4 regions of the Variovorax humicola genome follow, and region 4 is predicted to be linked to each of the others. Evidence: predicted binding sites of a transcription regulator. Region 4 holds the regulator's gene; each other region holds the start of a gene.

Region 1 (7,806 bases), on a different contig from region 4:
CGTGGACGGCCATGGGCGAGCCGGCCGAGCGGCGTGCTGACGGCGACTTCACTGCTGGCGGTGGCCACCGCCCTGGCGCTGCCGTTCACGCCACTGGGCGCGCTCTTCCACTTCGAGCAGCCACCCCTGGTCTTCTTCGCGTGGCTGGGGGGCATGCTGGTGGCCTATCTTGCCCTGGTCGAGACCGCCAAGCGATTCTTCTACGCGCGACTGGCGCCCCTGGGTGGAAAAGCTCCGAAGCTTGACAGGCCGTTCACCAACCCTTCCCAAACGACACGAAGCATTGATACGCCGTTGACATTGGACGCTTAGATTGAAACTGCGCCCCCAGAGAGTGCGCGATCCCGGTTTCAAGGCTTCCAAAGGAGACGATGATGAACGAATCGCATGCTTCCATCGGCTACGAATTGCGCTTTTGCCGCCTGTGCGACGGCGGCCAGGCGTTCGCATTTCCCTGCGATGCGCTGGGACACGTCGACATGGATTCCATGAGCGAGCGCACACGCAACAACTACCTCTTCGCGCGGGCCCTCATGGGCATCGACATCGCACGGCCCGACGTTCGTCTGCGGGGACACTGAAAGGTCAAGCTCAAGCCGCTCAGAATGCCGCGCTACGTTCGATCCCCCGGTAGCTCGCCAGGCATCGATTGCATGCGGCGGAGCGCATCAACGACAACCGCAAGGCAAGGGAAACGCCAGAGTGGGCGGGCATCGAGATGGCCGATCCGTTTTGCGAACGGCACCTTGCGCCATCTCAAGCCTGCGGCACACCCGATGCCTGCCCGGCCCCCGCCAGCATGCCGTCGACGACCCGGATGGTCCGGTCGCAGCGCGCGGCCAGCGCCGGGTTGTGCGTGACGAACAGGATGGCCATGCCGCTGTCGCGATTGGCCTGGCGCAGCAGGTCGAACACGGCATCCGCAGCCTGCGTATCGAGGTTGCCGGTGGGCTCGTCGGCGAGCAGCAGGGGTGGCTTCATGGCGAGCGAGCGGGCCACCGCGACGCGCTGCTGCTGCCCGCCGCTCAACTGGCCGACCCGGCTGTCCTGCCACCTCGACAGGCCGACGCGGCCCAGCAGGTCGGCGGCACGCTCGGCCATGCGGTCGTTGAAGAAGCCGGCGTCGCCGAGCATGGGCATCATCACGTTCTCCAGCGCGGTGAAGGCCGACAGGAGGTTGTGGTACTGGAAGACGAAGCCGATGCTGTGCCCGCGCAACCGGGTCAGCGCATGGTCGTCGAGCTGCGTGGTTTCCTCGCCGCAGATGCGCAGCGATCCGCTGCTGGGCCGGTCGAGCAGGCCGACGATGTTGAGCAGCGTGCTCTTGCCGGAGCCCGACGGGCCCATCACGGCGCAGAACTCGCCGCGCGCCAGCGACAGGTCGATGCCATGGAGCACTTCGGCCTCGTTGGGCATGCCGATGTTGAAGGCCTTGCGCACGCCGCGCATGCAAACCACGTCCTCAGCCACGGATGGCCACCACGGGGTCGAGCCGCGCCGCGCGCAGCGCGGGCGCGAACGCGGCGGCCAGGCCGGTCAGAGTGGCCAGCAGCAGCGAGGCGACGAAGAGCCCCGGCTCGATGGCCAGCGGAAACAGCGGCGTGCCGTCGGGGTTGAGCGCATAGCGACGCCACAGGCCCAGGGCGACCAGGCCGATCAGCGAGCCGCCGACGGCGCCGAGCAGGCCGAGCAAGCCGCCCTGGATCAGGAACACCCGCAGCACCTGCGCGCGCGAGACCCCCATGGCGCGCAGGATGCCGATCTCGCGCGACTTCTGCACCACCGACACCACCAGCACGCTGGCGATGCCGAAGGCCACCGACAGGCCGACGAAGAAGCGGATCGCCGTGTTGGAGGTCTTCTGCGCCTGTACCGCGGTGAAGAACTGCGCGTTGGTCGCGATCCAGCTGTCGGCCTCGACCCCGGTCTCGCGGGTGATGCGCTGCGCCACTCGCTCCGCCGCGTAGATGTCGCGCAGGTTCACGTCGATGCTGGACACCCCGCCCGGCAGGCCCAGCAGGGACTGCGCCGTGCGCAGCGCCACGTAGGTGGTGCGCTGGTTGGCGCCCTTGTTGCCGAGGTCGAAGATCCCCGTCACGGTGAGCGTGTTGTCGCCGCCGTTGGCCGAGGTGGCGCGCAGCTTGTCGCCGATCGACACGCCGAGATCGCTGGCCAGCTCGAGGCCGACCAGGATGTCGGTGTTGGTGAGGCGGGGGCTGCCCATGACGAGCTTCGACGGCACGTCGACCACCTGGAAGTAGAGCTCCGGCGTCACGCCGATCAGCGAGATGGCGCGGCTCGCGTCACCGCGCACCACCAGCGCAGAGCCTGTGGCAGCGGGCGATACCAACGTCACCTCCGGCATCGCCTGGATCTGCCGGGCCAGTGCCTGCCATTGGTCGATCGACTTCAGGCGCTGCAGCGGCGCCTGCACCACCGGGATCTCGCCCAGCCCCGCAGCACCGCCAACTGCCGCGCCGAGCGGCCGCGCCATTTCCTTGGGCGGAAGAAGCTGGATGTGCGCTTGGGCGGTCAGGACGCGCCGGATGAAATTCGCCTGCAGGCCGGTCAGCAGCGCCGACATGAAGATGATGACAGCCACGCCGATGGTGATGCCGGCGATGATGAAGACGGTCTGCATGCGTCCCTCGCGAAGGAAGCGCGATGCCACGATCCATTCGAATGGAAGCCAGTGATTCATGGACCGTCACGGGGCCGGGCGTGCCGGCACGCCGCGCAGGCGCGAGCCCTCGACGATGCCGTTGGCCGCCGCGGGCACCACCAGGTCGCCGGGCTGCAGTCCTTCCAGCACCTCGCTCATGCTGCCGGAACGCATCCCGAGGCGGATCGGCTGGCGCCGGGCACGGTGGCCGTCGACCTTCAGCACCCAGGGCTGGCCGCGCTCGGCCTGGCGCACCGATTGCGTCGGGACCAGCACCGCGTCGTGCCGCGATGCCACCTGGATGTCGACGGACACCGTCATGTCCTGGCGCAGGTAGGCCGGCGGCTGCGGCACGTCGAGCTTGACCTCGACCGAACCGCGCTGCACGTCCACGCCGGGATTGATGTAGACCAGCATCGCGGCAAAGCGCTGGTCCGCATAGGCATCCGCCGAGACCAGTGCCGCCTGGCCCGGCGCGAGCAACTGCAGGTTCTTCTCGTCGATCTGCACCACCAGCTGCGTCGCGCCGGAAGGCGACAGCACCATCAGCGCCTTGCCGGGCTGGACCACGTCGCCGGGCTCGACCGCCCGGTCGATCAGCGTGCCGGCAACGGGCGCGACGATGCTGGCGTAGGAAAGCCGCGCATGCGCCGCCTGCGCGCTCGCGCGCGCCTGTGCGAGTGCCGTGGCAGCCACGGCATAGTCGCTGCCATCGGCCCGCGTGGTGGCGAGCTGGCTGGTCGCCGAAATGAGCTGGGCCTGTGCCAGGCTGACTACCTTGTCGAAATCGTCGAGTGCGGCCTGGCCGATGAAGCCCTGGCGGGCCAGTTCGGCATTGCGGCGCTGCTGGGCCTGCGCGTTGGCCAGGTTGATGCGCGCCTGCCGCATCGCCTGCTCGGCGATCGGTGCCTGCACTTCCCGGAGCTGGCGGATGCGCGCCTGCGCCTGCAGCACCGCCGCGTCGGCCTGTGCGGCCGTGGCTTCGAGTTCGGCACTGTCGAGCGCCACCAGCACCTGTCCTTCGCGCACGACCTGGCCTTCTTGCACCGGCACGCTGCGGGCCGTTCCGACGACTTGGGTTCCGATGCTGACGCGATGCGGCGCCTCGACATGCCCGCTCGCCACCACCGACTGCACGAAGTCGCGCCGAATGACCGGGTCGACGTCGATGCGCGGGCCGTAGAGAAGCCGTGGTGCCCCCCACGGAATCAGCGCGATGCCAAAGACGGCCAGCAGAGCGAACAGGCCGTAACGCCGCAGCGCCTCGCGCACCCGATGACGCGCGGGCACCGGCGCAACCGCGAGTGCCGGCGCCGGCCCGGAGGAGGCCGGCGGTGCAAGCTCAAGCGGCGATGGAGACGCGGTGCGGTACATCGGCAGCGGCCGGCGCGGGCTCGGCCTGCGCCTCGGAATCGGTGTGCTTCGAGCGCACCAGCAGGACCGGCACCGGGGAGATGCGAAGGATCTGCTCGGCATCGCTGCCGAGCAGCACACGTCCGACACCGTGCCGGCCGTGGGTGCCGATCACGATGAGATCCGCCTTCCAGGCATCGGCCTGGCCGATGACCACGTCGCAGACCCGGTCGGCCAGCGAGGTGAACAGCATTGTCTCGGCCGGGATGCCGGCGCGTTGCGCGCGCTCCAGGCCATGCTGCAGGATCTCCTCGCCGGCATGCTGCATGTAGGGCAGCAGGTCGGAGGTGTACGAGCCGAAGGTCTCGTAGCCGGTCACGTACTTGAGCTGGTCGACGATGTTCACGAGCAGCAGGCGTCCGTGCGTCAGCGTGGCCAGCCGCACCGCTTCGTCCAGACCCTGCAGCGAGGTGTTGCTGCCGTCGATGGGAACCAGGATTCGTTCATACATGGTGGACCTCGTGCGTCAAGTGATGCCTGCAGTGTCCGGCCGCGCGCAAGCCCGGGCCTTGATGCGCATCAAGGGACGGCGCGCCCGCCCGCCGAAGAATCGAGGGGCCTTCCGTGGCCGTCGGCAGGCATGTTTCGAACAACCGGCCGCAAAGAGAATCCATGAAGCGCTTCGCGATGGCATGCTGGATCGCTGGCAACCTGCTGCTGGGCACGCCGGCCGCGGCCCAGCCGGCCGCGCCCACGTCGGAGACATCGGCGTTCGCGGCGCTGGTCGCAAGCCGCAGCGAGTCGGTGGTGGACGTGGTGACCTTGCGCCGCGAGCGCGAGGGCGACTACTACAAGGACTCGGTCGACAACGTCGATGTCTTTCCCGACAACGATTTCGCCGACCGCTTCGCCCTGCCCTTGCCGACCGGCTACGCCGCCAGCGAGGAGCGCGACCTGGGCTCGGGCGTGATCATCGCCGGCGACGGCTACATCCTGACGAGCGCCCACGTGATCGCCGATGTCGACGAAACCCAGGTGCGGCTGGCCGACGGGCGCCACTTCAACGCGCGGGTGGTGGGCTGCGACAAGCGCACCGATGTCGGCTTGCTGAAGATCGAGGCCCGCGGCCTGCGCGCCGCGGTGACGGGGGATTCGTCGAAGCTTGCGCCGGGCGACTGGGTGGCCGCCATCGGCACGCCTTTCGGCTTCAAGGGCAGCGTGACGACCGGCGTGGTGAGCGCCACCAACCGCTATGTCGCGGGCAGCGGCGAGATCCCCTTCATCCAGACCGACGTGGCGATCAACCCCGGCAGTTCCGGCAGTCCGCTGTTCAATGCGCGCGGCGAGGTCGTCGCCATCAATTCGATGATCTACAGCGGCAGCGGTGGCTTCATGGGCCTTTCCTTTGCGGTGCCGATCAACTTGGCGCTGCGCATCTCGGAAGAGTTGCGCGCGCACGGCAAGGTGCGGCGCGCCAGGCTCGGCGCCGAGATGCAGGAGGTCAGCCCGGCGCTGGCGCAATCCTTCGGCCTGCCCGATCCGGCCGGTGCCCTGGTGGTGCGCATCCAGCGCGACGGCCCCGCCGACGCGGCGGGCCTGCAGCGCGGCGACATCGTGCGCGCGATCGACGGCAAGCGCATCTCGCATTTCACCGAAATGGTCCAGGACATCGCCCAGCGCCAGCCGGGCAGCAGCGTGCGGCTCGAACTGTGGCGGCATGGCCGTCCCGCCGCGGCATCGCTGGTGCTGCAGGAAGACCTGGCATCGCAGCCGCCCGTCGCTAGCCGCCCGCCGTCGGCATGGAACGACGGGCTGGGCCTGCGCCTGGGCGAGCTGTCCGGCGCGCAGAAGGCGCAGCTCGGCATCGAGGAAGGGCTGCTGGTGAGGGAATCCGCCGGCGCCGCTCGCACCGAAGGCATCCGGCCGGGCGACATCGTCATGGCCATCAACGACAGGTCGGTCGACCGCGTCGCCGACATGGGACGCATCCTGGCCGGCATGGCAGCCGGCCGGACCGCCGCGCTGCTGGTGCAGCGCAACGGCCGCCGGGCCTACGTGCCGGTGGAGGTGCCGGAGCGCAGCGCGCGCCGCGACCCGCGCTGAGCCGCCCGTCCTCAGTGCGTTTCGTTCAGCTGCGCCAGGATCGCCGGGTTCTCCAGCGTCGAGACGTCCTGCGTGATGGCCTCGCCCTTGGCCACCGAGCGCAGCAGGCGGCGCATGATCTTGCCGCTGCGGGTCTTGGGCAGGTTGTCGGCGAAGCGGATGTCGCGCGGCTTGGCGATCGGCCCGATCTCCTTGCCGACCCAGTTGCGCAGTTGCACCGCCAGCTTGTCGGCCGCCGGGCCGGTCGGCCGCGCGCCCTTGAGCACGACGAAGGCACAGATCGCCTCGCCACTGGTGTCGTCGGGCCGGCCGACCACGGCGGCCTCGGCCACCAACTCGGTGCAGGCCACCAGCGCCGACTCGATCTCCATCGTTCCCATGCGATGGCCGCTGACGTTGAGCACGTCGTCGATGCGCCCGCCGATGGTGAAGTTGCCGGTGTCCTTGTCGCGTGACGCGCCGTCGCCGGCGAGGTAGTAGCCGCGCAGCTCCGGCGGGTAGTAGCTGGCCACGTAGCGCGCATCGTCGCCCCAGATGGTGCGGATCATCGAAGGCCAGGGCTTCTTGATGACCAGCAGGCCGCTCTGCCCGTTCGGCACGTCCTCGCCGGTCTCGTCGACGATGGCCGCCGCGATGCCCGGGAACGGCAGCGTGCAGGAGCCCGGCACCAGCGTCGTCACCCCGGGCAGCGGCGTGATCATCTGGGCGCCGGTCTCGGTCTGCCACCAGGTGTCGACGATCGGGCAGCGGCCGCCGCCGACATGGGCGTGGTACCACTCCCACGCGGCGGGGTTGATCGGCTCGCCGACAGAGCCGAGGATGCGCAGGCTGCGCAGATCGAAGCGGGCCGGGTGCAACTGGGCATCGCCCTCGGCGGCCTTGATCAGCGAGCGGATCGCCGTGGGCGCGGTGTAGAAGACCGTGACCTTGTGCCGCTCGATCATCTTCCAGAAGCGCCCGGCGTCGGGGTAGGTCGGCACGCCTTCGAACACGACCTGCGTCGCGCCGACGGCCAGCGGGCCGTAGGCGATGTAGGTGTGGCCGGTGATCCAGCCGATGTCGGCGGTGCACCAGAACACGTCCTCGTCGCGGATGTCGAAGGTCCACTTCATCGTGGCCGCCGCCTGCACCAGGTAGCCGCCGCTGCTGTGCTGCACGCCCTTGGGCTTGCCGGTGGAACCGGAGGTGTAGAGCAGGAACAGCGGATGCTCGGCGCCGACCCATTCGGGCACGCAGGTGTCGGGCTGCGCGCTCGCCATCTCGTCCATCCAGCGGTCGCGCGCGGTCCAGGCGATGTCGCCGCCGGTGCGGCGGTACACCAGCACGTTGCGCACCGCCTCGCAGCCGCCCATCGACAGCGCCTCGTCGACCAGCGCCTTCAGCGGCAAGGTCTTGCCGCCGCGCACCTGTTCGTCGGCGGTGACGACCAGCACGGCGCCGGTGTCGGCAATGCGGTCGCGCAGCGAATGGGCCGAGAAGCCGCCGAAGACCACCGAGTGGATCGCACCGATGCGCGCGCAGGCCTGCATCGCGACCACGCCTTCGACCGACATCGACATGTAGATCACGACGCGGTCGCCCTTCTTCACGCCGAGCGCCTTCAGCGCATTGGCCATGCGGCAGGTCATGCCCAGCAGTTGCGCATAGCTGGTGTGCGTGACCGTGCCGTCGTCGGCCTCGAAGACGAT
Region 2 (7,806 bases), on a different contig from region 4:
ACCTGGGCCACCGGGTCGCCCAGGATCAGGAAGACGCGTGTGCTTCCGAATATCGTCATATGCCGCACCGCTGGAAGTGGAACCAGATCCCAATCTAGTCAGCGCGCCAATACGGCTCAAGAGTGACAGGGCGATCAGCGGCCGCACTGCACGGTACACGGTCGCTTCGAGGGTATCCACGGCGGACTCAAAACTGAAGTGCAACACCTGATCGCATAAGGTGTGCACATGAATGAACGAACCAGGTACCAGCAGCTTCAACCCGAGGACCGGATCACGATAGCGAGCATGTGTCAGCAGTCTTTGAGCATGCGGGCCATGGCCCGCATGCTCGGGCGCTCGACGTCGACGATCAGCCGGGAGCTGGAGCGCAACACGCTGGGCGAGTTGCCGTACGCCTCGCACTCGGCTCAGGTATCGTCGCGGCCGGATCCCGGACATGGTCAGCATCCACGTGCGCCCTCCAGAGGTGAACGACCGGGTGATGCCGGGGCACTGGGAGGGAGACTTCATCAAGGGCGCAGGCAACAAGTCCTCGGTGGGCGTGCTGGTCGAGCGCACCAGCCGCCTGGTGCTGCTGGCCAAGATGGACGATGCGACCGCCGCCTCGGCGCTTGCGGGCTTCTCTGCCAAGCTGAATTCGATTGCTGAGCCGATGCGCCAGAGCCTGACCTACGATCAGGGCAAGGAGATGTCGCGTCACGCGGATCTCGCTGCCCAGACGGGGGTCAAGGTGTACTTCTGCGACCCGCACAGCCCCTGGCAGCGCGGCACCTGCGAGAACACAAACGGCCTGCTGCGTCAGTACATGCCCAAGGGAACAGACCTGAGTCTGTTCAGCCAGGACGAGCTCGACGGGATCGCCGACAGCATGAACAACAGGCCTCGCGCCACGCACGCGTGGCACACGCCGCTGGAAGTGTTCGCACGAACACTGGCATCGTCCCATCAACCGCCAGCGTCAATTCAATAACTCAACCCCGTTGCGCTTCAGCCTTGAAACCGCCCACTGAAAGGATTGCAGCGTTCATCCCGCTCGCGCGCCTGCGCCCATCACAAAAGAGTCTCAGATCAAAAGCGGATAGTCAGCATCGGATGATTTCAGAGCAGGCGATGCAGCGGGCACTTCGGGTTGCGCTCCGCGCGGAACTGGCGCAATGTGTGCCTCCTATTGGCCGCCGAACAAACCGCGATGGAGGTCATTCTTGCGATCGACGATCACCGCGTTTCTCGTCAGCGCGGCGGTTCTTTTTCTGCTTGCAGCCCCGCCTCCCGCCGAGGCGCAGCAAGCCGGCAAAGTCGCGCGCGTCGGCGTGTTGCTGTTCAGCGCACCCGAGGCCGATCCGAACGCTGCTGCATTCCGGCAAGGATTGAGCGATCTGGGCTATGTCGAAGGCGCGAATCTCACGACGCTGTACCGCTTTGCCGAAGGAAAGCCTGAGCGCCTTCCCGCCCTGGCCAGTGAACTCGTTGCGCTGAAGCCGGATGTCATCCTCGCGCTCGGCGGCGACGTGGCCCCTTTCGCCAGGACCGCCACGAACGTGATTCCCATCGTCATGGCGGCCAGCCAGGACCCCGTGCAGGCAGGGCTTGTCGCGAGCCTGTCGAAACCGGGTGGAAACATCACCGGCGTGACCTTCGTGTCGTCCGAGTTGGCGGCCAAGCGGCTGCAGATCCTGAAGCAGGCCGCGCCCGGCATTTCGCGGGTCGCGGTGCTCTGGAATCCCGACCATATCGACCCCGAGTACCGCGAGACCCAGGCTGCGGGAAAGGTCCTCGGCATTCACGTCCAGTCGCTCGAAGTCAGGAGTGCGGGCGACTTCGATCCGGCCTTGCAGGCAGCGGCGGCGGAACGGGCGGAAGCAATCGTCGTGGTGTCGTCGAGGCTCACGACGATCAACCGGCAGCGGGTCCTGGAGTTCGCGGCACGGCAGCGGATTGCCGTGGTGGCGGGCTGGGGTCCGTGGGTCGAGTCGGGGGCATTGATGAGCTACGGGCCTGATCTGAATGTGATGGTTCGCCGGACCGCCAGCTATGTGGACCAGATCCTGAAGGGCGCCAATCCGGCCCGAATGCCGGTCGAGCAGCCGACCAAGCTCGACCTCTTCATCAACGTGAAGACCGCGACGGCGCTGGGCCTGACGATTTCGCCATCACTTCTGTTGCAGGCTACTCGCGTCGTCGAGTGACCGAATCGACTGCTTGTGGCGTGTATGGTGGATTGTCTTGGACTGCTTTCTGACTTCCAGGCGCCCCAACGCCCGCAGCGTGCCCTGCGACAAGCCCAGTTTCAGCGGTCGGGGCGCATGCGGTGGCGGCCGGTGAGGCGCTCACAGAGTATCGAACTCGCCCAGCACGGCACACTTCGCTCGACTCTTCGTTGGCCGGTGACGCGAAGGGTCCGCCGAAGCCCTGCCCTGATCGGGTGTCGCAGCCCCCGCGGTCCCGCGGCTGCTCTCTGGGTTTGCGGTGGTCCGCCGACGCTGCTGCCGATCGTGCCTTGCCGGCCTTGCTCCCGCGCTACCGTGAGCCTGCGTGCCCGCTCACCGCCACGAGGTCCGTCATGCCGACGTGCCGGCGGGCGCCACCATGCTTCCGCGGCACGAGACCGCACCACAAAAGCAACGGTAGTCGGTTGCATCGTACGACTCGTCGACGATGAGGCCATAGTCCAGAAACACCTCCTCGCCTGCGCACAGCGGCCTGAGCGCATAGATCCTCAGCACCAATCGGCCCCTTGCATCCCACTCCTCCACCGCTTCGCAGTTCGGCGCACAGGAATGATTGATATGCCGCGTGGCATTGCCACCCCTGCTCCCGTCGATCGTGTCGCCATTCGATAACGAAAACAAGTAAGTCAGGCTGTCGTCCCAGCGTCGCCGACTGAGTTGCTCCGGAGAGAACCGCCGTCCCTGATAGGTGCCCAGGAGCGTCGCTTCGGGCAGATCCTGTGTTGCAAACACGCCCAGGCCATGGACGCCGCTGGAGGCAATTTGGAGATAGGGAGTTCGTGCGTTCATTCGCTAAGCGCGTCGGCCCTCGAGGGATGACCGCAATCGAAATTGTAGAAGCCCTGGAAGTCATCCGCGCGTCTTCCGGAACCCTCGCATCGCCTTCATTCTTTCATCGCGCTCGGTGGTGAGGTACATCGACGTCGCCCCGACGATGAGTTGCCCGAACAGCCATACGCGAAGGATGCGGTCGACGTTCCTCCGCCGCGAGCCAGCCCTTTTACGCCAGCGGTCGCACGGCCTCGGCCCAAGGGCGTCCAGCGATTCCTACCAGATGTTCGGTATGAGACGATGGCGCACACGGCTTGCGTATTCGTTGTAGCCGGGAAGATCGCGGCGAAGGATTCTTTCCTCATCGAGAAGCCGCCAGAAAAGTACCGGCAGGATGAGTGGGACGAGACACATCGTCAGCCACGAGCCAAGCGCCAGCGGCATGCCGATGAATAGCCAGAGCGCGCCTGCGTACATGGGATGACGCACATACGCATAGGGGCCGGTGTCGATCACTTTGTGATCATCCGCGACACTGATGTTGGCTGCAGCAAAACTATTGACCTTCAACACCCAGAAAATAATGAGGAAGGACAATACGATCACGATGTCTCCAACAATGGACAGGTATGCGGGCACCGGCGAGAGGCCGACGCGGTAGTCGAGTGGAGGCAAAGTGATAAAGACAAAAAGGTCCTTCGGACTTTCCAGTGGGTCAAAACGCCGCGGCAGTTCCGGTCGCTTGGAGGCACAAACAGCCCCGCCAGACCGGAAACCCGCACCAGCGCTCGCTTTCCGAGGCATCGAGGGAATTCACGAAGGTGCGATTGGGCAGTTTCATGTCGGTTGCAGCCGCTCGAATTTCCCCAGGCGACCCACTCCAAACCCTGAAGGACCGACAAAAAAGGCGAGGATGATGAGCGACACGATGATCTTCTGCGACCATTCTTTCTCATGCTGTGGTCCGGCATTCATACGGCGCTCGAGAAGCGGCCTGTCGTACAGGGCGAGATAGACCGTGAAGGCGATGGTCGAGACCGAAAAGACTGCGATAAAGAGCCAGCCTTGCCAGTAGTGCCACGTGCCCGCGGGCAAGAAAATCAAGGCGACGAATACCGCCATCCCCGCCAACCCTTGTGCAATGGCCTTCCTGTAGAGCGGATCCATAGTTGCATGCATGGTACCCCCGCCGTCCCACCCCGCAATGCGCGTCCTGGCGAGATGCGAACTCGGAGCGAACCTCGTTCAGTTAGGGCAAGCACGCGGCTTGCGCGGACAGATCTCTACCCGCATTATTTCTTGAACGGCCGCCGAGGCGCCCACTATGGTTTCTGCCCCGCGGCGGATGGCGCGAGTCCCCGAATAGCCACTTCCTTATTTCCGACAACCGCGTTGGACGGCGATGACCGGCAGGCCACGGTCCGCTGCGGTTCCGCAACAGGAGACGCTGACCTTCAACTGGCGGGTCGCCGCCGTCGCTGCGTGCCCCAGAGGCCCGCCAGCGAGAAACATGGCGGCGAGCAAGCATCGCGGCTTCGAAGCAGGGCTACGCATGACCCCTCGCTCAAGCGGACCCGTAATGGCAAGGCACCTTGGCCGCGAAACCTTCACTGTCCACTCTGGGTGCTTCGCCTCCGCGCAGCGGTAATCTCTACGTTCAGGCGTCAATAGAAAGGAAGGCATGAAAATGACACGCGTCCGAGTTGAGGGCTTTACCATCTCGCTTGACGGATACGGAGCTGGTCCGAATCAGGACGTCAGGAATCCGCTCGGCGTGGGCGGGACAGACTTGCATCAGTGGCTAGTCCCGACACGCACCTTTCAACGAGCCCTGTTCGGCGCCGACGGTGGATCAACGGGGATCGATGACGACTTCGCCGCGCGGGGCTTCAAGAATGTGGGTGCCTGGATTCTCGGAAGAAACATGTTCGGACCGATTCGTGGTCCCTGGCCCGACATGAGCTGGAAAGGCTGGTGGGGGGACAACCCGCCCTATCACGTTCCAACTTTCATCTTGACGCATCACGCGCGCCCGCCCATCCAGATGGAAGGCGGAACGACATTTCACTTCGTTACAGGCGGCATTCACGAGGCGCTCGACCGGGCGCGCGACGCAGCCAACGAAATGGATGTGCGCATTGGCGGCGGACCGAACACTGTCCAGCAATATCTTCGTGCAGGCCTCATCGATGAGTTGCACGTCGCGATATCGCCGGTCCTGCTTGGCGGGGGAGAGCGACTATTCGAGGGGACTGACATGCGCGCTCTGGGATACGAATGCGTTCAGTTCGTTGCGTCGGAGAAAGCCACCCATGTCGTACTTCGGCGGCAAGGGCGCAATGAAACCTGACAACCGATTGCAGCGGACAGCGCTGCCGCGCCGCCGCTGGTCTGGAGCGTCGAGCGGCTGCTTGCAGTCGTCGAATCCCTGACGGCACTGACCGCTTCGGGGTCGAAAGCGGCCTCGAGCGGCGGCTCTCTGGCATCCAAATTGATTGGCTGGTGATGGCCGGCCAGGAGCGGGCCAGGAGCGGCCGGTCGCGCCGCCCTTGCAACGTCGCCTGGTCGGTCCGTGCAGGGATTTCCATCCAGGAGACCCACGTTGCGCATTCGCCGTCTCGACCGCCTGCCGACGTCGGCCCACCGCGGTGTTCGGCGCCTCCAATCGCCGGGGCTCGTCAGCGCCAAGGTGCGGCGCAAACTGCGCGCCGGAAACCGACGGTCTTGCGATGAAGTCCGTCGATCCCTGCGATCTTTTGATCTGCCTCAAGCCACGCGGTTCGGAACGCGGCATCCTAGGCGCATGACCATGCAGGAGATCGCGCCATGACGCACGCCAGCCTCACCATCATCCGTCGCGAGCATCGTGCCCTGTCGGCGATGCTGCGCACGATCTCCTTGCTGCTCGCTGAGCACAAGCGCCGAAGTACCCTTCCCGACTTCGACGCGCTGCACGCCATGCTGTTCTACGTGGATGAATTTCATGAAAAGCTGCATCACCCCAAGGAGAGCCGCTTGCTCTTTCCGAGTCTGCGCGGACACGACGCGAGTACCGACGCGGTGCTCGACCGCCTGGAGCGGGACCACGCGCGCGGTGACCAATCGATCCGCGACCTCGAGCACGAGTTGGTCGGCTTCCAGATGATGAGCGATACCGACCAGTGCGACGCACGCCGCGAGAAGTTCGAGACCTCCATGAGGCAATACGTCGACCGCTGTCTCGAACACATGCACATCGAGGAGACCGAGGTGTTGCCGCTTGCCGAGAAGGCACTTACTGCGCACGACTGGGCCGCACTCGACGCCGCGTTCCTGGCCAATCGCGACGCGTTCGCTGGCTTTGAAGCCGACGAGGTGTATCGGCCGCTGTTCAGGAAAATACTCGGCTCGTTGCGGATCTCGGGTGTGGGTTCCGCACTCGAAGCGCTGGCAGGCGCGGCGCAGCCGAAATATTCGTCGGAACAATGACCCCGCTGCGGCCGGCAGACATTCGGGCAGACACCAGCGAGAGAACCCACGGACTCCGCGCCTGCGCTTGAGGTCGGATGGGCTTGCGCTCGTCGCTGCTCCAACATTGTTCGGTCGCATTGCACAGCGCATAGCTGCCGAGGCTTGCAATGCGACTCGCCGTCCTTTTTAAATCCGCCCAGGACCGACGTCTTCGAGGAATAGGGTAGTTGGCCAGGACGGTAGCAGGTCATTCATCGATGATGGGCTTTTAGTTCCTTGGACTGTTTCTATGCCCTCGTTCGCCCTCCTGCTCGGCGTCATCCTGGTTCTGGCTACTCTGATAGACGCCTTCGAGGTGGTACTGCTGCCGCGCCCGGTGCGCCGGCGGGTACGGCTAAACCGCTATTTTTTCAAATGCACCTGGGACGTCTGGGCCTGGTGCGCCAACCTTTGGCCCACCGGTCGTCGGCGCGAGGACTTCATCGGAGTCTACGGCCCCTTGTCGATGGTCATGCTCTTCGCCCTCTGGGGCGCAAGCCTGATCGTCGGTTTTGGGCTGATGCAATGGGCGCTGCAGCGCCTGGTGCCGGCTGCCGGCGCCGACGCGCTGATCGACCAGATCATCATCAGCGGTGACGCCTTCTTCACGCTCGGCTATGGCGACATCGTCCCGCACCATTCGCTTGCACGACTGCTGGTGATTGTCGAAGCCGGCACCGGCTTCGGATTCATCGCGCTGACCATCGGCTACCTGCCCGTGCTTTACCAGCACTTCACCCGTCGCGATCTCCAGCTCATTGAATTCTCCGCGCGTGCCGGGTCGCCACCGACGGCCGCAGCCCTGCTCGGCTGGCATGTGCATGACAGCCCCGAGGCGCTCGAACGCTGGCTCAGGGACTGGGAGCTCTGGGGCAGCGATCTGATTGAAAGTCACGCCGTGTATCCGATGCTCGCGTACTACCGATCGCAACACGAGGGCCATTCCTGGCTAGGCTCCCTGGCGGTCGTGCTGGACGTGTGCACGCTGCTTATTGCCGGGGCTGACCACGCACGGCGTCATCAGGCTACCGCCACCTTCTCGGCCTTGAGGCGCATCCTCGACGAGGCGAGCGAGTCGCTGCGCGTGGCCCCTGTGCGCCAGGTGTCGGCCCGCCGGATGGGTGCCGAGGCGCTTGGTCATCTCTCGCCCACGATTCGTCGAATCTTGCCCGCCTGGCACGATGACGAGGCCACCCTGCAAGTCATCCAGCAATTACGAAAAACCTACGAGCCGAGACTCGAGGGCCTGTCGGCCTACCTGTTGCTGCCTTTGCCGGACTGGATTGACCCCGCCGGGGCGGCGGCCGAACGCTTC
Region 3 (7,806 bases), on a different contig from region 4:
ACGCGCCGCCGCAATTCCATCGCCTGCTCGCGGGCGCCATGCAGGCCAGCGTACGCGACGGCGTGGAGCCGATGGACCGCGCGATATTCCGCTCCGCGGACCAGGCGGGGGTCCCCCCGGTCGCCGGATGGGAGGCGGGTGCGCGCCGGGGCGTGCGCGAGGGAGCGCCCTACGTGGTGCAGTGGTGGCGCGAATCCGGCGGATCTCAACGCCAGCGCGTTGCCGTGAAGGGCGCGGCGGAGGCATTGCTGGCGCGTTGCGATGCCGACGCGGATGTCCTGAAGGAATTGCATGCGCAGGCAGAGCGATGGAGTGCCTCGGGTTTGCGGGTCCTCGCCGTGGCCGAAGGATTCACCGATGCCAGGTGTGACGATGCGGCGCTCCCCGACGGCCTGCGCCTGGCGCCGCTGGGGCTGCTGGGCTTCATGGACCCGCTGCGCGACGAAGTGCCTCGGGCCGTCGAGGAATGCCGGCAGGCCGGCGTGCGCGTAATCATGATCACCGGCGATGCGCCGCGCACCGCGGATGCGATCGCACGGCTCGCGGGCCTGGTTGGCGGCGACGATCCGCCCGCCGTGACAGGGGCCGAACTGGCCCGCATGCGCGATGCGGAACTGCGCGAATGCCTGCGCCGCGTCCGCGTGTTCGCACGGATGGACCCGGCGCAGAAGCTGCGCATCGTGCATGCGTTGCAGGACGCCGGCGAGGTCGTCGCGATGACCGGCGACGGCGTCAATGACGCACCGGCGTTGCGGGCGGCCGATATCGGTGTGGCCATGGGGCAGCGCGGCACCGACGTCGCACGCGAGGCGGCCGCGCTGGTGCTGCTGGACGACAACTTCGCATCGCTGGTCGAGGCGGTGCAGGCGGGGCGGCGCATCTTCGTCAACCTGCGCAAGGCCCTGGGCTACCTGTTCGCGGTGCATGTCCCGATCGTCGGCGTGGCCTTGGTGCCGGTGGTGATGGGCGGGCCGGCGCTGCTGTTGCCCTTGCACGTGGTGCTGCTCGAACTGCTCATCGATCCGGCATGCTCGCTGGTGTTCGAGGCCGAGCCCGAGCCGGCGGACATCATGCGCGTGCCGCCGCGGGCGAGCGACGCGCGGCTCTTCGCGCCGGCGGCGGCCTTGCGCGCATTCGCGCTCGGCGGCGCCGCCTTCGCCGGCGTCGCACTGGTGCAATGGGTGTTGCATCGCCGGGGCGCATCTGCGGAGGACTTGCGGCTGGGGAGCCTGTCGTCGATCGTCCTGGGCAACCTGCTGATGCTGGCGTGGTTCCGCGGCTGGCAGCGCGTTGGCGTGCGGGAGAACGTTGCCTTCCACGCCCTCTTGGTGGGCGTGTGCGCGGTCGCGCTGCTGCTGCTTGGCGTGCCGGGCGTCGGCCCGCTCTTCGGGCTGCCTACCTTGCATGCCGGCTGGTTGGCCGGCATGGCCTTGCCGGGCATCTGGGCGGGATGGCACATCTTGCGGCGCAAGCGGCCGGTCGCCGTTGCCGCACATTGATGCAGCGCAAGATGTCCAACACGGTTTCGGCCGACGATGAGATCGCCTGTTTCGCAGGCAGGAGTCACGCATGAAACGGTCGAACACGGCAGCGCATCGATTGCTCGTTGCGGGCATGGCCGCCAGCCTGGCGTTGTGCATCGGTGACGCTGCCGCGCAGGCGCGCGGTGCAATGCTCTATTTCAACCACTGCATGCAGTGCCACGGCGCCGAGGTGCACTGGCGCGACCATCGCCTGGCGACCGACTGGCGGTCGCTGAAGGCCCAGGTGCGGCGCTGGCAGTCGGTCTCGTCCCTGAACTGGAGCGAGGAAGACGTCGACTACGTCACCCGCTACCTGAACACGCGCTACTACGACTTCTCGCCACCGAGCGCGGCGGGGCCGGTGGTGCCGGTCGAGGTCGCGCCTCGCCGCGCGAAGGTGCCGGCACATTGACATGGGCGACCTCTACGAGGCGCGCGTGCTTGGGCGTGGGCGGCACTGGACGGATCGCCTCTTTTCCTTCACCGCCAGCGCGACCCGGCCTTTCGCTTCCAGAGCGGCCAGTTCACATGATCGGCCTGATGGTCGACGGCCGGCCGCTGCTGCGCGCCTTCAGCATGGCCAGCGCGCACTACGAGACTACGCTCGAGTTCCTCAGCATCAAGGTGCAGGACGGGCCGTTGACCTCGCGCCTCCAGCACATCCGTGCGGGCGACACGGTGCTGGTGGGACTCTGCTGTTTCAGAACCTGCTGCCCGGACGCACGCTCTACTTGCTGTGTGGCCGCGCTTATGAAGACGCGATGATCCCCGCATCCCTTGATCCACGTCAAGCGACTGCAAATAAGGCGCACCTAGCATGACCCCGTTGCCATCTCATCCACCAACCCCGCAAGAAAGCCCCACATGAACGATATGACGACACCGAGCACGACCGAACTGCAAAAGTCCCCGTGCGCTTCCTCTCCCTCCGCCGAATGGCTGCAGGAAATGCTGCACAAGGTGCGGGCGCAACTCGACGACCTGCAGGCCAGTGCTCGCGACCAGGCCCGCACTACGGCGCGCAACACCGACCACCTGCTGCACAGCCATCCGTATCGCGCGGTGGGCATGGCCGCTGCCGCGGGCCTGCTCGTCGGCTTCCTGGCCTCGAGGCGCTGAAGCGCTTCGCACGCGCCGCCTGGCGTATCGCCATCTCACCGTTCTGCAGCTTGCGCCATGAATGGTTCCCCAACCTTGCCCAGCGACTTCGGCAATGCACTGCCGTCGGCGATCCGCATCTTTACAAGGCTTCGATGTTCCTACCGCGGTTCGCCTGTGGGATAACTCGGTACATGCGTTCGACGCCCTGGGCGCCGGCGTTCACGCTGGTGCTGCGCAACCCGGCACTGCTCAGACGGCTCGTGATGGAACGCAGCCCCTTGCTGCTCGCGGACGCGTACTTCCGCGGCGCCATCGATATCGAGGGGCGACCTCTACAGTGCACTGCGCCTGAAGGATCACTTTGCCTCGATGGTCCTGTCGTGGCGCGACAACGTGGTTGGCTCCAGTGGTAAGTGCGATTCGGCCCCGGTCGCTTCTTGAAGGTGAAAGGCCACAAGCCGAAGCTGCATTCTGGGAAGGACCACGTCGGCGTGCCTTGCGCTGCGTCAAGGAAGAGCCGGCTTGACGATGCGTGCCCCGCCATGCCGATCGGACTCGCGGCCTTGACCTCGATCAAGCCCGCCGGCGCGTCACGGGGCTATGGTGAGACGATGAACTCATCTCCTTCGTTCGAGACTCTCACCCAGGGCGTGTCCGTGCACCTGGCCTGGCTTCGCAAGGACACGCCTGCCGTCATGAAGGGCTTTGCAGAACTGTCGCGCGCCTCGATGCAGTCCGGCGCGCTCTCCGAGAAGCACAAGGAGCTTATCGCCCTGGCGCTGGGGGTTTCCGCGCATTGCGACGCATGCATCGGCTTTCACGCCAAGGCGCTCGTGCGGCTGGGCGCGACCCGGTCGGAGGTCGAGGAAGCGCTCGGCGTCGCCGTCTACATGGGCGGTGGGCCCTCGCTGATGTATGCCGCCAATGCGGTCGGCGCCTTCGTCGAGTTCTCTCAGGCCGGCGCCGGGGGCTGATGGCGAAGGAGCGGCGTGGCGCCCGGGTCGCTGAGCGCCTGGAGTCTTGCGAAGCCCGCGTCCAGCGCCTGGTCGTACTCCTTGAAATGCTCCAGCGACAGGAAACGCACTCCGCAGCAAAGCTGTTGCCGCGTCGCCGCAGTACGCTCCAGCAGTAACGCCCCGATCCAAGCTCTTGGGCGGTCACGCGCAACTCGCTGCGCGGAATCATCAGGCAAGTTCTTCGGGCGCGGTGCATCGAATCCATGTCGACGCGACTGGGGTCTCGCGGAGTCATGAACACGCCTTTTTCTCGGGTGCAAAACTTCATTGGAAGCTTTGGTTCAACGCGTGCGTCGCGCAGTCGATTTCAGAAGTGCAACGGCGCAACGACATGGCTGCCGATCTTCACCAGGCCGGCAATGACAATGGCCGAGAAAGCGAGCGAGCCGACGCCAGCCGTCATGCCCAGCGCCATCAGCAGGCCGTCCGCTCGCAAACCGCCCAGTGCCATCAGAACGAGCGCCACGCCGATCGGCACGTTGACCAGCGGTAGCGGCAGGATGAGCACCATCGAAAGTACGATGCCCAGGCCCCCCGCGAACCGGACGGCCCTGGCGCCGGCGAACGCACCCAGCCGGGGAGACGACAGCCCGTCGGCCAACGAGAACAACGCCCTCAGGCGCTCGACGATCACGGCGAAATCGGTACGACGCACCGATTGCCTTGCAATCCACCAGGGGACACGTGGCGTCATGTCGCGCGCGAGTTGCACCGTCAGGAAGAGCAGCGGCAAGCCGAGGATCGTGGAAGTCCCGGGCAATGCCGGCACGGCATTGGGCAATGCGAACAGCAAGGTCAGCATCAGCGTTCCGCCGTTCCCCATGGCGGCCATGATGTCGCCGACGGAGACCCTGCGCCGGGTCTGGTCGGCGGCGAGCCGCGCGATACGGTCGATGTCGATACCGTGCCTGTCGGCTTCACGGGGAATGTCCAAGACGGCTCCTTTGCTGCATGCATGCGGGCCGGCATCCAATCCGCAACCGCCCCGCGTGCACCAGCGAACCGTATGGCACGTCGCACCCTTTGGCACGTCTTCCTGGCGCGAGGGGTGCCGCAGCGTCAGGAGCGGGTTCCACCAAATCGTGCCGGTGCCTGCTCCGACCCCGCCGGCATACTGAGAACGGCGCCATCGAGACACTGGACCCAATCCTCATGCGCATACAGGAAATCGTCGATCTCCTGCAAGACATCCAGCAGGAGACTGTCGCCGCGGATGTTGCTCACGAGCCTGCCGCATTGATTGTCCTGGCGCAGATTCACGCTCAGGCAGGTCGAGTCCGCCCTCGCATGGATGCGGACTTCATGGCGGCCAAGATCGAAGGGCTCGAGGATTGCACGCAAGGACTTCAGGCAACGCTCGGCACCCAGTCGGCGTGCTTGTTCCAGCGACGAATCCATCTCCGCGGCAATGCCCGACAGGGCGGCGAGACATTGGGCGCGTCCATACGGAATGTGGGAATGGACATGGTTCGAAGCGGCCAGCGAATTCATGATTGGACCTCCTTCTTGACGTTGCACGTGCTGTGTCGTGGAAATTCTTGCAGCCGGCGAGCGCCACACCTTGCGCGGGATCAAACTCTGGCGACAGCGTTGGCGATTGCGCTGCATCAAGGTGCCGGCCGAGTGGCCGCGCGATGCTGTGCTCCTGTCGTCGGCGGCTTTCCGGTTGCGGCGATTTCAAAGAGGAGCCGTCGCATGTTCATTCGACCCCTGGCAGCCTGTGTTCTCGCCGCCTCGTTACTGTCCGGTGTTTCGGCAGGGGCCCAGTCGCGCGGCGAACTGCTGTACGAGACTCATTGCATCGCGTGCCATACGACGCAGGTGCACTGGCGCGAGCGCAGGCTCGCCACGGACTGGAACAGCCTGCAAGCGCAAGTCGTTCGCTGGCAGGCCGCGGCATCGCTCGAATGGAGCGACGAGGACATCGTGGCGGTGACACGGCACCTCAATGAAAGGTTCTATGGTTTCAGGTCGCCGTCCGGCCCGCCCGTGGTCCTGTTGCCGACGGCAAGCCGGCGTCCCGGGTCCCCGCCATGAATGACTGGGGGAAGCGCCACCTGGGGTCCATCCTGCTCGCGATCGGGCTGCTCGGGCTCGCGTGGCAGTACTGGGAACAGAGCCGCAGGATCGAGATGGTCCCTTACAGCGCCTTCGAGGAGCATTTGCGGGAGGGCAGGATCGCGGAGGTCACGGTCGACGACTCGGTCATCACCGGGCGCCTCAAGACACCCGACAGCGAGGGCAGGCAGACCGTCTTCGCGACAATGATGGAGCCGCAGGTCGCCGAGCGACTTGCTGGCTTCGGCGTTCCCTACCAGCGGGTGCGCAGTTCCGGCTGGCTGCAAGCCTTGCTGTCTTGGATCGTGCCCGGCCTGATGTTCTTCGGCCTGTGGACATTCATCGCGCGACGTGCCGGCGGCGGCATGGGCGGCGGGCTCCTGGGCATCGGCAGGAGCAAGGCGAAGATCTACATGGAGAAGAGCACCGGCGTGCGCTTCGACGACGTCGCAGGCGTCGACGAAGCGAAGGCGGAGCTCCGGGAAATCATCGACTTCCTCAAGAACCCGAAGGACCACGGGCGGCTGGGCGCACGCATTCCCAAAGGCGTGCTCCTGATGGGGCCCACAGGCACCGGCAAGACGCTGCTGGCGCGTGCCGTGGCCGGCGAGGCGAGCGTGGCCTTCTTCTCGATCAGTGGCTCGGAGTTCATCGAGATGTTCGTCGGCGTGGGGGCGGCGCGGGTGCGCGACCTGTTCGAGCAGGCCCGCGCCAACGCGCCCGCCATCATCTTCATCGACGAACTCGATGCGCTTGGCCGGGCTCGCACCGCCTTCCCGATGGCCGGGGGACAGGACGAGCGCGAGCAGACGCTCAACCAGCTGCTGGTGGAACTCGACGGCTTCGATCCCAGCGTGGGCGTCATCCTGCTCGCCGCGACCAACCGCCCGGAAACCCTGGACCCGGCGCTGCTGCGCGCCGGGCGCTTCGACCGCCAGGTGCTCGTCGACCGGCCGGACCGCATCGGCCGCTGCGCCATCCTGAAGGTGCATGCCAGGAAGATCCGCCTTGACGCCGGCACCGATCTCGACCAGGTTGCCGCGATCACCGTCGGCTTTGCCGGCGCCGACCTGGCGAACCTGGTGAACGAGGCCGCGCTGATCGCCACGCGGCGCAATGCGGACGGTGTGACCCTGTCCGATTTCACGCAGGCCATCGAGCGCATCGTGGCGGGTATCGAGAAGAAGAACCGCATCCTTGGTCCGCAGGAGCGCGAACTGGTGGCCACGCATGAACTCGGCCATGCGCTGACCGCGCTATCGCTGCCTGGCGCCGACAAGGTGCACAAGGTGTCGATCGTTCCGCACGGCATCGGCGCGCTGGGCTACACGCTGCAACGGCCTTCGGAAGACCGGCACCTGCTGCGGCGGGGGGAGCTGCTCGACAAGCTGGCGGTGCTTCTGGGTGGCCGCGCGGCCGAGATCCTCGTGTTCGGCGAGCCGTCCACGGGCGCTGCCGACGATCTGGTCAAGGCAACGAACCTGGCCCGCGACATGGTGCTGCGCTACGGAATGGACCTCGGCCTCGGCCCCGTCGTCTATGCGGGGCAGCACTCCCCGTTTCTGGAATCGCCGGCCGATGCGGCAGCCACTGTCACCTCCGGCACGCTCGGCGAAAAGACCGCGCAGCGCATCGACGACGCCGTGCAGGGGTTGATCGAGCAGGAGTCGAAACGCGCGACCCGGTTGCTGGGCGACCGGCGCGAGATCCTGGACCGGTGCGTGCGCGCCCTGGTCAGCAAGGAAACGCTGGAGGAGGCCGAGTTGCTGGCGCTCGTCGGCAGACCGGATGCGCCGCGCAATGCAGTCGCGGGCGATCGTCCGCGGGCGGATCTGGCGCTGGCGCAGTGAGTCGCGGTCGTGGGCGGCGAGTGCCGCGAACTCCCCACGGCGAGGCAACCCTCACTTTCTGCTTGGAGAGGACAGGCGCAAGGCGGGTCCTCAAGGCTCGCTTTCCGCAGGCCAATAAAGCGTCGCGTGCGCCGCGCCCGCGCCAACGCGAACGATGGTCGAGCGCGTGAGCCCGGCATAGTCCGCAGTGATGCGATAGACGCCGGGGCGCAGCGCGATGTACAGCAACGGACCGCAGTCGAGGAACGGCCCGAACGA
Region 4 (7,806 bases):
AGGTCGAAACCAACAACCTCCTGATGATCGTGCTGATCCTGCTGGTCGTTGCCATCGGCGGCGCGGTGGAGATCGTGCCGCTGTTCTTCCAGAAGTCGACCACCGAGCCGATCAAGGGCCTCAAGCCCTACACGGCCCTGCAGCTCGCGGGGCGCGACGTCTACCAGCGCGAGGGCTGCTATGGCTGCCACTCGCAGATGATCCGCCCGTTCCGCTCGGAGACGCTGCGCTACGGCCACTACTCGGTGGCGGGCGAGTTCGTCTACGACCACCCGTTCCAGTGGGGCAGCAAGCGAACCGGGCCCGACCTGCAGCGCGTCGGCGGCAAGTACAGCGACGAGTGGCAGCGCATCCACCTGAACAACCCGCGCGACCTGGTGCCCGAGTCGAACATGCCGGCCTATTCGTGGCTGGAGAAGAACATCGTCGACGCCGCCTCGCTGCCGGCGCACATGCGGGCGCTGCGCCGCGTCGGCGTGCCCTACACCGACGAGGAAATCGCATCGGCCGCCAAGGACGTCGAAGGCAAGACCGAGATGGATGCCACCGTCGCCTACCTGCAATCCCTGGGCCTCGCGCTCAAGTAAAGGAGCCAGAGCCGTGGACCTCACCACCTTGCGCATCGCCGCCACCGTCGCCTGCTTCCTCGTCTTCATGGGCATCCTGGCCTGGACCTTCTCGCGGCGCAACACGCGCCGCTTCGAAGAGGCCGCACAGCTTCCGTTCGAGCAGGACTGAGAGGAGCGTGCCATGAACGATTTCATCAACGACTTCTGGGCCAACTACGTTGCCGCTGCTTCCGTGGTGAGCATCCTTGCCTGCGCGCTGCTGCTGTGGCTGACCGCGCGCAAGCGCGTGGTGCCAAGCGACGACAACACCACCGGCCACGTCTGGGACGAAGACCTGCGCGAGGCGAACAACCCGCTGCCGTTGTGGTGGATGGGCCTGTTCGTCATCACCATCCTGTTCGGCTTCGCCTACCTCGCCTTCTTCCCCGGCCTGGGCAGCTTCGACGGCAAGCTCGGATGGAGCGCCACCGGCCAGTACCAGGCCGAGGTCGCGCAGGCCGACAAGGAACTGGCCCCGATCTACGCCGCGTATACGTCGATGCCTGTCGAGGCCATTGCGGGCGATCCGAAGGGCATGGCGATCGGCGAGCGGATCTTCATGAACAACTGCGCGCAATGCCATGGCTCCGACGCGCGCGGGAGCAAGGGCTTCCCGAACCTGACCGATACCGACTGGCTGCATGGCGGCGCGCCCGACAAGATCGTCGAGACGATCACCAAGGGCCGCACCGGCGAGATGCCGCCGATGGCCGCTGTGGTCGGGACACCTGACGAAGTGAGGAACCTAGCCCAGTACGTGCTGAGCCTGTCGGGCAACTCGACCGACTCGGTGCGCGCCGGCCTCGGCAAGTCGAAGTTCACGGCCTGCGCCGCGTGCCATGGCATCGGCGGCGTCGGTAACCAGGCCCTCGGCGCGCCCGCGCTCAACGACAACGTGTGGCTGCACGGCTTCGGCCAGGACGCCATCGTCGCGATGATCAACGGCGGCAAGCACAACGTGATGCCCGCGCAGGAAGGGCGGCTGACCGAGGCGCAGATCAAGGTGGTGGCGTCGTACGTCTGGGGCCTGTCGAACAAGCCGCAGGCCAAGCCCGCGCCCTGAAACCGGGAGAGGCCATGCCAGGCTCCGCGCAACCGCGAAAGTTCATTCCCATCGTGCCGGCGGTCGAGTCCACCGGCCTGTACGAGGCGTCGAAGAAGATCTACCCGCGCACCGTGCGCGGCAACTTCGCGCGCTGGCGCTGGGCCATGGTCTTCGCCACGCAGTTGTTCTTCTATGCGATGCCGTGGATCCAGTGGGGCGGACGCCAGTCGCTGCTCTTCGACCTGGCTGCGCGCCGCTTCTACATCTTCGGGCTGGTGCTCTATCCGCAGGACCTGATCTATCTGTCGGGCCTGCTGGTGCTGTCGGCCCTGTCGCTGTTCCTGTTCACCGCGGTGGCGGGCCGGCTGTGGTGCGGCTACACCTGCCCGCAGACGGTCTACACGGAAATGTTCATGTGGGTCGAGCAGAAGGTCGAGGGCAACCGCATCGCGCGCATGCGGCTCGACGGCGAACCTTTCTCGCTGGAGAAGTTGGTGAAGAAGTGGTTCAAGCACGTCGTATGGCTTTGCATCGCGATGTGGACCGGCTTCACCTTCGTCGGCTACTTCACGCCGATCCGTGAACTCGGCCTGGAATTCCTGCAGACGCGCATGGGCTCGTGGGAGGTGTTCTGGGTCATCTTCTATGGCTTCGCGACCTACGGCAATGCCGGCTTCATGCGCGAGCAGGTGTGCAAGTACATGTGCCCCTATGCGAGGTTCCAGAGCGCGATGTTCGATCGCGACACCCTGATCGTCAGCTATGACCTCGCACGCGGCGAGCCTCGCGGCGTCCGCGCCAAGGGGCAGGAGGGAAGGGCGCTGGGATTGGGCGACTGCATCGACTGCTCGCTGTGCGTGCAGGTCTGCCCGACCGGCATCGACATCCGCGAAGGGCTGCAGTACGAATGCATCGGCTGCGGGCTGTGCGTCGACGGCTGCAACACCGTGATGGACCGCATGGCCCTGCCGCGCGGGCTGATCCGATACGCGACCGAGAACGGGCTGGCGAACGGATGGTCGTCGGCGCAGGTCTGGCGCCGGGTGTTCCGCCCGCGTGTGTTGATCTATGGCGGCGTGCTGCTGGTCCTCGGCATCGGCCTGCTCGCGAGCCTGGTGCTGCGGATGCCGCTGAAGGTCGATGTCGTGCGCGACCGCGGCGCGTTGGCCCGCATCGTCGAGGGCGGCCAACTCGAGAACGTCTATCGCCTGCAGATCATGAACGCCACCGAAGAGCAGCAGACCTACCGCATCGAGGCCAACGGGCTGGATGGGCTGCACGTGGCATCCGCCGAAGTCGTGGAAGTGGAGTCGGCCCAGTCGCGCTGGGTGGCGGTCCGCCTGCAGTTGCCCGCCGACAAGGCCCCGGCCGGATCGCACACGGTGCACTTCGAAGTGCGCTCCGCGGATGGACGCGCCCATGTTTCCGAGAAGGCCGTGTTCCTGGTGCCCCGATGAACCCGAAAGGACAAAGCATGACGACAGCGACCGAACCATCCACCTCGCTACCGTGGTGGCGCTTCCCGCTGGTATGGCTGGTCATCGGCCTGCCGGCGGCCGTGGTCATCGCGAGCGTTGGCTCCGCCTGGATTGCCATTCACACCAGCGACTCGGTGGTCGAGGAGGACTACTACCGCAAGGGCGTCGAGATCAACCGTACCCTGGCCGACAAGGGTTTGATGCCGGCGCAGACGGCCCGCAATCATGCGATGACGCCGGCCGGGGACATTCCGGTGCCATCGCGCATCGCCAAGCCATGAGCGCGCGCAAGTGGATCTCGATCCTGTGGCCCGCCTTCCTGCTGGCGAGCCTCATGGAAGTGGTGGTGTTCGCCCTTGTCGACCCTTCGGATCTGCGATGGGGAGCGGAAGGCCTGGGTTATTCGCGGCAGGCGATCTACACCACGAGCTTCCTTGTCTTCTGGGCGATGTCCGCGGCCTCGTGTGCGCTCACGCTGGCGCTGGCCACGGTGCCGCCCGAGGACGAAGGCACGCTGCGCCGCATCAACGCCCGGGCGGATTGACGATGCGCTGCAGGGCCTGCGAATCGAGGATGCGCAGGTTGCGGTGCTGTACCTCGACGATGCCGTCCTCCACGAACTTCGACAGCGTCCGGCTGATGGTTTCCAGCTTCAGGCCGAGATAGCTGCCGATCTCCTCGCGCGTCATGCGCAGGATCACCTCGGAGCGCGAGAAGCCGCGCGCGTGCAATCTCTGCACGAGGTTGAGCAGGAAGGCGGCGAGCCGCTCCTCCGCGCGCATGCTGCCGAGCAGCAGCATCACGCCGTTCTCGCGCACGATCTCGCGGCTCATGATCCGGTGCACGTGGCGCTGCAGCGCCGGCACTTCGCGCGACAGCGCTTCGACGCGCTCGAAGGGGATGACGCAGACCTCCGAATCCTCGAGCGCAACCGCATCGCAGTTGTGATGCTCGTTGACGATGCCGTCCAGGCCCATGATCTCCCCGGCCATCTGGAAACCGGTGACCTGGTCGCGGCCGTCGTCGCTGGCCACGCGGGTCTTGAACACGCCCGTGCGAATGGCATACAGCGCGGTGAAGCGCTCGCCGTTGTGGAACAGCGTCTCGCGCCGGCGCAGCTTGCGCCGCGTCTTGACCAGGCCATCGATGCGCAGGAGTTCGTCGGGCTCCAGCCCGGCGGGCATGCAGAGCTCTCGCAGATTGCAGTTGGAGCAGGCGACCTTGATGTTGTGGGTGATGGTCATGGGCAGTCTTTGTCGATTGCGCAAATTCTGGCGGGCACTACCTGCGATCGGCTTGATGCAGGTCAAGGCATGCAACCGACATCCAGGGCACATTGAATTTCCTTCAATGCAATGCGCGAGTCACACGATGTCTTTCATCTGCCCACCCGCCGAGTCGCACGTTCCCCAATTGCTGCCCTCGGTCGCAATGCTGCGGCGCTTCGAGATCGCCGGTCCGCGCTACACCTCCTACCCCACGGCCGATCGATTCGTCGAGGCCTTCGACGCGGCGGACTACGCGCAGGCATTGCGCCAGCGCCGCAGTGCCGGCGCCCGTGCGCTGCCCTTGTCGCTCTATGTCCACGTGCCGTTCTGCGAGTCGCTGTGCTACTTCTGCGCCTGCAACAAGATCGTGACGCGCCATCACGAGCGGGCGGCAGAGTACCTCGACTACCTGGCGCGTGAAATCGAACTGCAGACGGCGCAACTGGGCCGCGGCGCGCTGGTGAGTCAATTGCACCTGGGCGGCGGCTCGCCGACCTTTCTCGACGACGCGCAACTGGCCCGGCTGATGGACATGCTGCAGGGTGCCTTCACCTTCACGCCGGATTGCGAGCGGTCCATCGAGATCGACCCGCGCACCGTCGACGCCGAGCGACTTGCGAGCCTGTCGGCGCTGGGCTTCAACCGCTTGAGCTTCGGCGTGCAGGATTTCGACCCCGAGGTGCAAAAGGCGATCCATCGCGTCCAGCCGGCCGCGCAGGTCTTCGAGCTCATGTCGATAGCGCGGCAACTGGGCTTCAAGTCGGTCAATATCGACCTGATCTATGGCTTGCCGCTTCAGACCGTGGAGTCGTTCGAGCGCACGCTCGATCAGGTCGCGGAGTTGCGGCCCGACCGCATCGCCCTCTATGCGTATGCGCATCTGCCCGACCGGTTCAAGGCACAGCGGCGCATTCACGTAGCGCAGCTCCCCGTCGCCGCGGACAAGGTGCAGATGCTGGCGCGGTCGATCGCGCTGTTCAGCGCCGCAGGCTATGTCTACATCGGCATGGATCACTTTGCCTTGCCCGATGACGCACTGGCCGTCGCAAAGCGGCAAGGCCGCCTGCACCGCAACTTCCAGGGCTACAGCACGCAACCGGATTGCGACCTGGTGGCGCTGGGCGTCTCTGCCATTGGCCGCATCGGCGCGACCTACAGCCAGAACGCGAAGTCGCTCGAGGAGTACTACGACCATCTCGACCAGCGACGCCTGCCGGTGGTGCGTGGCCTGGCGCTGACGCGCGACGACCTGCTGCGCCGCGCGGTGATCATGGCGCTGATGTGCCAGGGACATCTCGACTTCGAAGCGCTGGGGCAGGCCCACCTGATCGACTTCCGCGACCACTTCGCCCCGGAGTTCGCGGCGCTCGGACCGCTGATTGCCCACGGCCTGGTGCGGCTGAGCGACCACGCGTTGGAGGTCACGCCGCTGGGTTGGTTCTTCGTGCGCGCCATCGCCATGGTGTTCGACCGCTATCTGCAGGCCGATCGGACCCGCACGCGCTATTCGCGCATCGTGTGATGCAAGGCGGCCTGGCGACTGCCGCACTGGTGATGGGCCTTGCCGGAGGCCCGCACTGCGTAGCCATGTGCGGCGCGCCGACGGCGGGGGTGATACGGCTGGTGCGCGCGCCGTTCGAAACCGCACGCGGTGGCACGGCCGTCGCCCAAGGCCTTTCCACGACCCTGGCGTTCCATGCGGGCCGCGTCGCAAGCTATGCATTGGCCGGCGCGGCAGCGGCCCTGGCGACGCAATCGCTCGCGCTTGCAAGCACGCATGTGGCCGCCCTGAAACCCCTGTGGATCCTGTTGCACGCGGCGACGCTGGCGTGGGGCGTCGCGCTGGTGGCGCAAGGGCGTCAGCCAGCGTGGGCGCACCGCTTCGGCAAGGCGATGGCGCTGCGGGTGCGGCCGCTCACGCGCTCCGTTTTCGGCGTCCTGGCCACGGGTGCGCTTTGGGTCCTGATGCCCTGCGGCTTGCTCTATTCGGCATTGGCGCTCGCCAGCCTTGGCAATGGGGCGCTGGACGGCGCCATGGCGATGACGTTGTTCGCTTTGGGCAGCGGCCTTTCGCTGGCTGCCGCACCATGGGCCTGCCAGGGACTGGGACGCAGGCTTGGCCCTGCGCGCGAACGGTGGGGCGCGCGCATCGCCGGTGTGCTGCTCGCCTTGATGGCGCTGGACGCGTTGTGGATGGACCTCGGGCAGCGCATCAGCGACTGGTGCCGGTGAACAAGCGCTTGCCTTGCGCCAGCGCAATGGCAATGGAGTTTGCGGGCGCGACGATTCGCGTATGAAACCAATGCCCGCACACGGCTTGCTGGCCATCGTCGCCATGGCGTGGGTCGCCCATGCCGGAGCGATGGACGCGTCATGCCTCGAGCGCGCCGATGGCCGCGCCGTGGACTTCGTGGCGGCCGCCGCGCGCGAAGCCCCATCGGTCGTGACGCTGGTCGCGAGCGGCGTGGACGTGGGGTGGAGCGTCGGGCAGGCCAGCGACGATGAAGCGGACAGCGCAGGTGTCGCCGGCGAGCCATGGCGCACGCAAGGAGCGCCGTCCGTCGGGCGCAGCACCGCGTCCGGCATCGTCATCCGGCAGGACGGCTTCATCGTGACCAGCGCGCATGCCGTGGCCGGCGCGCACGACGTCACCGCACGGCTCGCCGACGGGCGAGGCTTCAGGGCCAGCATCGTCGGCATCGACAAGCGCACCGACGTGGCGTTGCTCAAGGTCGAGGCGTCCGGACTGGCCGTTGCGCCGATCGCCGGCAGCGCCGTGCTGTGTCCCGGCGAGCCCGTGGCCGCATTGGGATCGGCCCTCGGCTTCGAACAGAGCGTGACCGCGGGAGTCGTTGGTGCCAGCCCGCGTTTCGTGGAAAGCGGTGGCGGCGTGCCGTTCGTCCAGACGGACGTCGCCTTGAATCCGGGAAGCTCAGGCGGACCATTGTTCAATCGCCGCGGCGAGGTGATCGGCATGAATGCGATGGTCTATTCGGCGACCGGTGGACTCGCCGGCTTCTCGCTGAGCGTGCCGATCGACCTGACGCTGCGCGTCGCCAACGAGTTGCGCACCAGCGGCCATGTGACCCGTTCCAGGATCGGCGCGCGCACGCAGCCGCTGACGCCCGAACTGGCGCAGGCTTTCGGCATGAATCGCGTGGTGGGCGCAGTGGTGATCGGAGTGGAGCCGCAGGAAGCCGCGGCGCGCGCAGGCATCCGGCCCGGCGACGTGCTCGTGGCGGTCAACGGCATCGACCCCCGGACGTATGCGGACATCCAGGAGGCCATAGGCACGGCCCGCCCCGGCACCGCCCTCATCCTGACGGTCTGGCGCCATCGGGCGGCCATGCAGGTCAGCGTCATGGCCACCGAGGTGCCCTGGGATGCTCCCGCGGCGCCTGAGCAAG

Evidence for each region. The regulator FNR, encoded in region 4, switches genes on or off when oxygen is low (the NO sensors DNR and NnrR bind a similar motif). The targets are predictions, from matches to a motif close to TTGATNNNNATCAA.
Region 1: the regulator FNR is predicted to act here: its motif matches at 4,585-4,598, upstream of WKW80_RS34190 (universal stress protein).
Region 2: the regulator FNR is predicted to act here: its motif matches at 5,759-5,772, upstream of WKW80_RS31985 (hemerythrin domain-containing protein).
Region 3: the regulator FNR is predicted to act here: its motif matches at 5,238-5,251, upstream of WKW80_RS31735 (cytochrome C).

Annotation. Positions count from the first base shown of each region.
Region 1 is NZ_JBBKZV010000047.1:12,484-20,289, forward strand. Features, by position in the region: gene mgtA (magnesium-translocating P-type ATPase) at 1-312, shown strand, start outside; gene WKW80_RS34170 (hypothetical protein) at 375-581, shown strand; gene WKW80_RS34175 (ABC transporter ATP-binding protein) at 757-1,470, opposite strand; gene WKW80_RS34180 (ABC transporter permease) at 1,463-2,701, opposite strand; gene WKW80_RS34185 (efflux RND transporter periplasmic adaptor subunit) at 2,708-4,036, opposite strand; gene WKW80_RS34190 (universal stress protein) at 4,005-4,526, opposite strand; gene WKW80_RS34195 (trypsin-like peptidase domain-containing protein) at 4,688-6,118, shown strand; gene acs (acetate--CoA ligase) at 6,130-7,806, opposite strand, start outside.
Region 2 is NZ_JBBKZV010000037.1:5,239-13,044, reverse strand. Features, by position in the region: gene WKW80_RS32020 (shikimate dehydrogenase family protein) at 1-59, opposite strand, end outside; partial or broken gene WKW80_RS37505 (hypothetical protein) at 229-315, shown strand; partial or broken gene WKW80_RS32015 (IS30 family transposase) at 392-973, shown strand; gene WKW80_RS32010 (ABC transporter substrate-binding protein) at 1,206-2,189, shown strand; gene WKW80_RS32005 (SET domain-containing protein) at 2,562-3,020, opposite strand; gene WKW80_RS32000 (methyltransferase family protein) at 3,279-3,806, opposite strand; gene WKW80_RS31995 (hypothetical protein) at 3,840-4,169, opposite strand; gene WKW80_RS31990 (dihydrofolate reductase family protein) at 4,690-5,352, shown strand; gene WKW80_RS31985 (hemerythrin domain-containing protein) at 5,829-6,470, shown strand; gene WKW80_RS31980 (potassium channel family protein) at 6,742-7,806, shown strand, end outside.
Region 3 is NZ_JBBKZV010000036.1:5,279-13,084, forward strand. Features, by position in the region: gene WKW80_RS31700 (cation-translocating P-type ATPase) at 1-1,499, shown strand, start outside; gene WKW80_RS31705 (c-type cytochrome) at 1,570-1,935, shown strand; partial or broken gene WKW80_RS31710 (FAD-binding oxidoreductase) at 1,937-2,260, shown strand; gene WKW80_RS31715 (ElaB/YgaM/YqjD family protein) at 2,397-2,642, shown strand; gene WKW80_RS31720 (carboxymuconolactone decarboxylase family protein) at 3,236-3,598, shown strand; gene WKW80_RS31725 (exopolysaccharide biosynthesis protein) at 3,948-4,574, opposite strand; gene WKW80_RS31730 (hypothetical protein) at 4,700-5,131, opposite strand; gene WKW80_RS31735 (cytochrome C) at 5,336-5,677, shown strand; gene ftsH (ATP-dependent zinc metalloprotease FtsH) at 5,674-7,548, shown strand; gene WKW80_RS31745 (hypothetical protein) at 7,639-7,806, opposite strand, start outside.
Region 4 is NZ_JBBKZV010000028.1:58,499-66,304, forward strand. Features, by position in the region: gene ccoO (cytochrome-c oxidase, cbb3-type subunit II) at 1-587, shown strand, start outside; gene WKW80_RS29065 (cbb3-type cytochrome oxidase subunit 3) at 601-738, shown strand; gene ccoP (cytochrome-c oxidase, cbb3-type subunit III) at 751-1,671, shown strand; gene ccoG (cytochrome c oxidase accessory protein CcoG) at 1,686-3,110, shown strand; gene WKW80_RS29080 (FixH family protein) at 3,128-3,412, shown strand; gene WKW80_RS29085 (hypothetical protein) at 3,409-3,675, shown strand; gene fnr (fumarate/nitrate reduction transcriptional regulator Fnr) at 3,656-4,375, opposite strand; gene hemN (oxygen-independent coproporphyrinogen III oxidase) at 4,503-5,921, shown strand; gene WKW80_RS29100 (sulfite exporter TauE/SafE family protein) at 5,921-6,631, shown strand; gene WKW80_RS29105 (trypsin-like peptidase domain-containing protein) at 6,693-7,806, shown strand, end outside.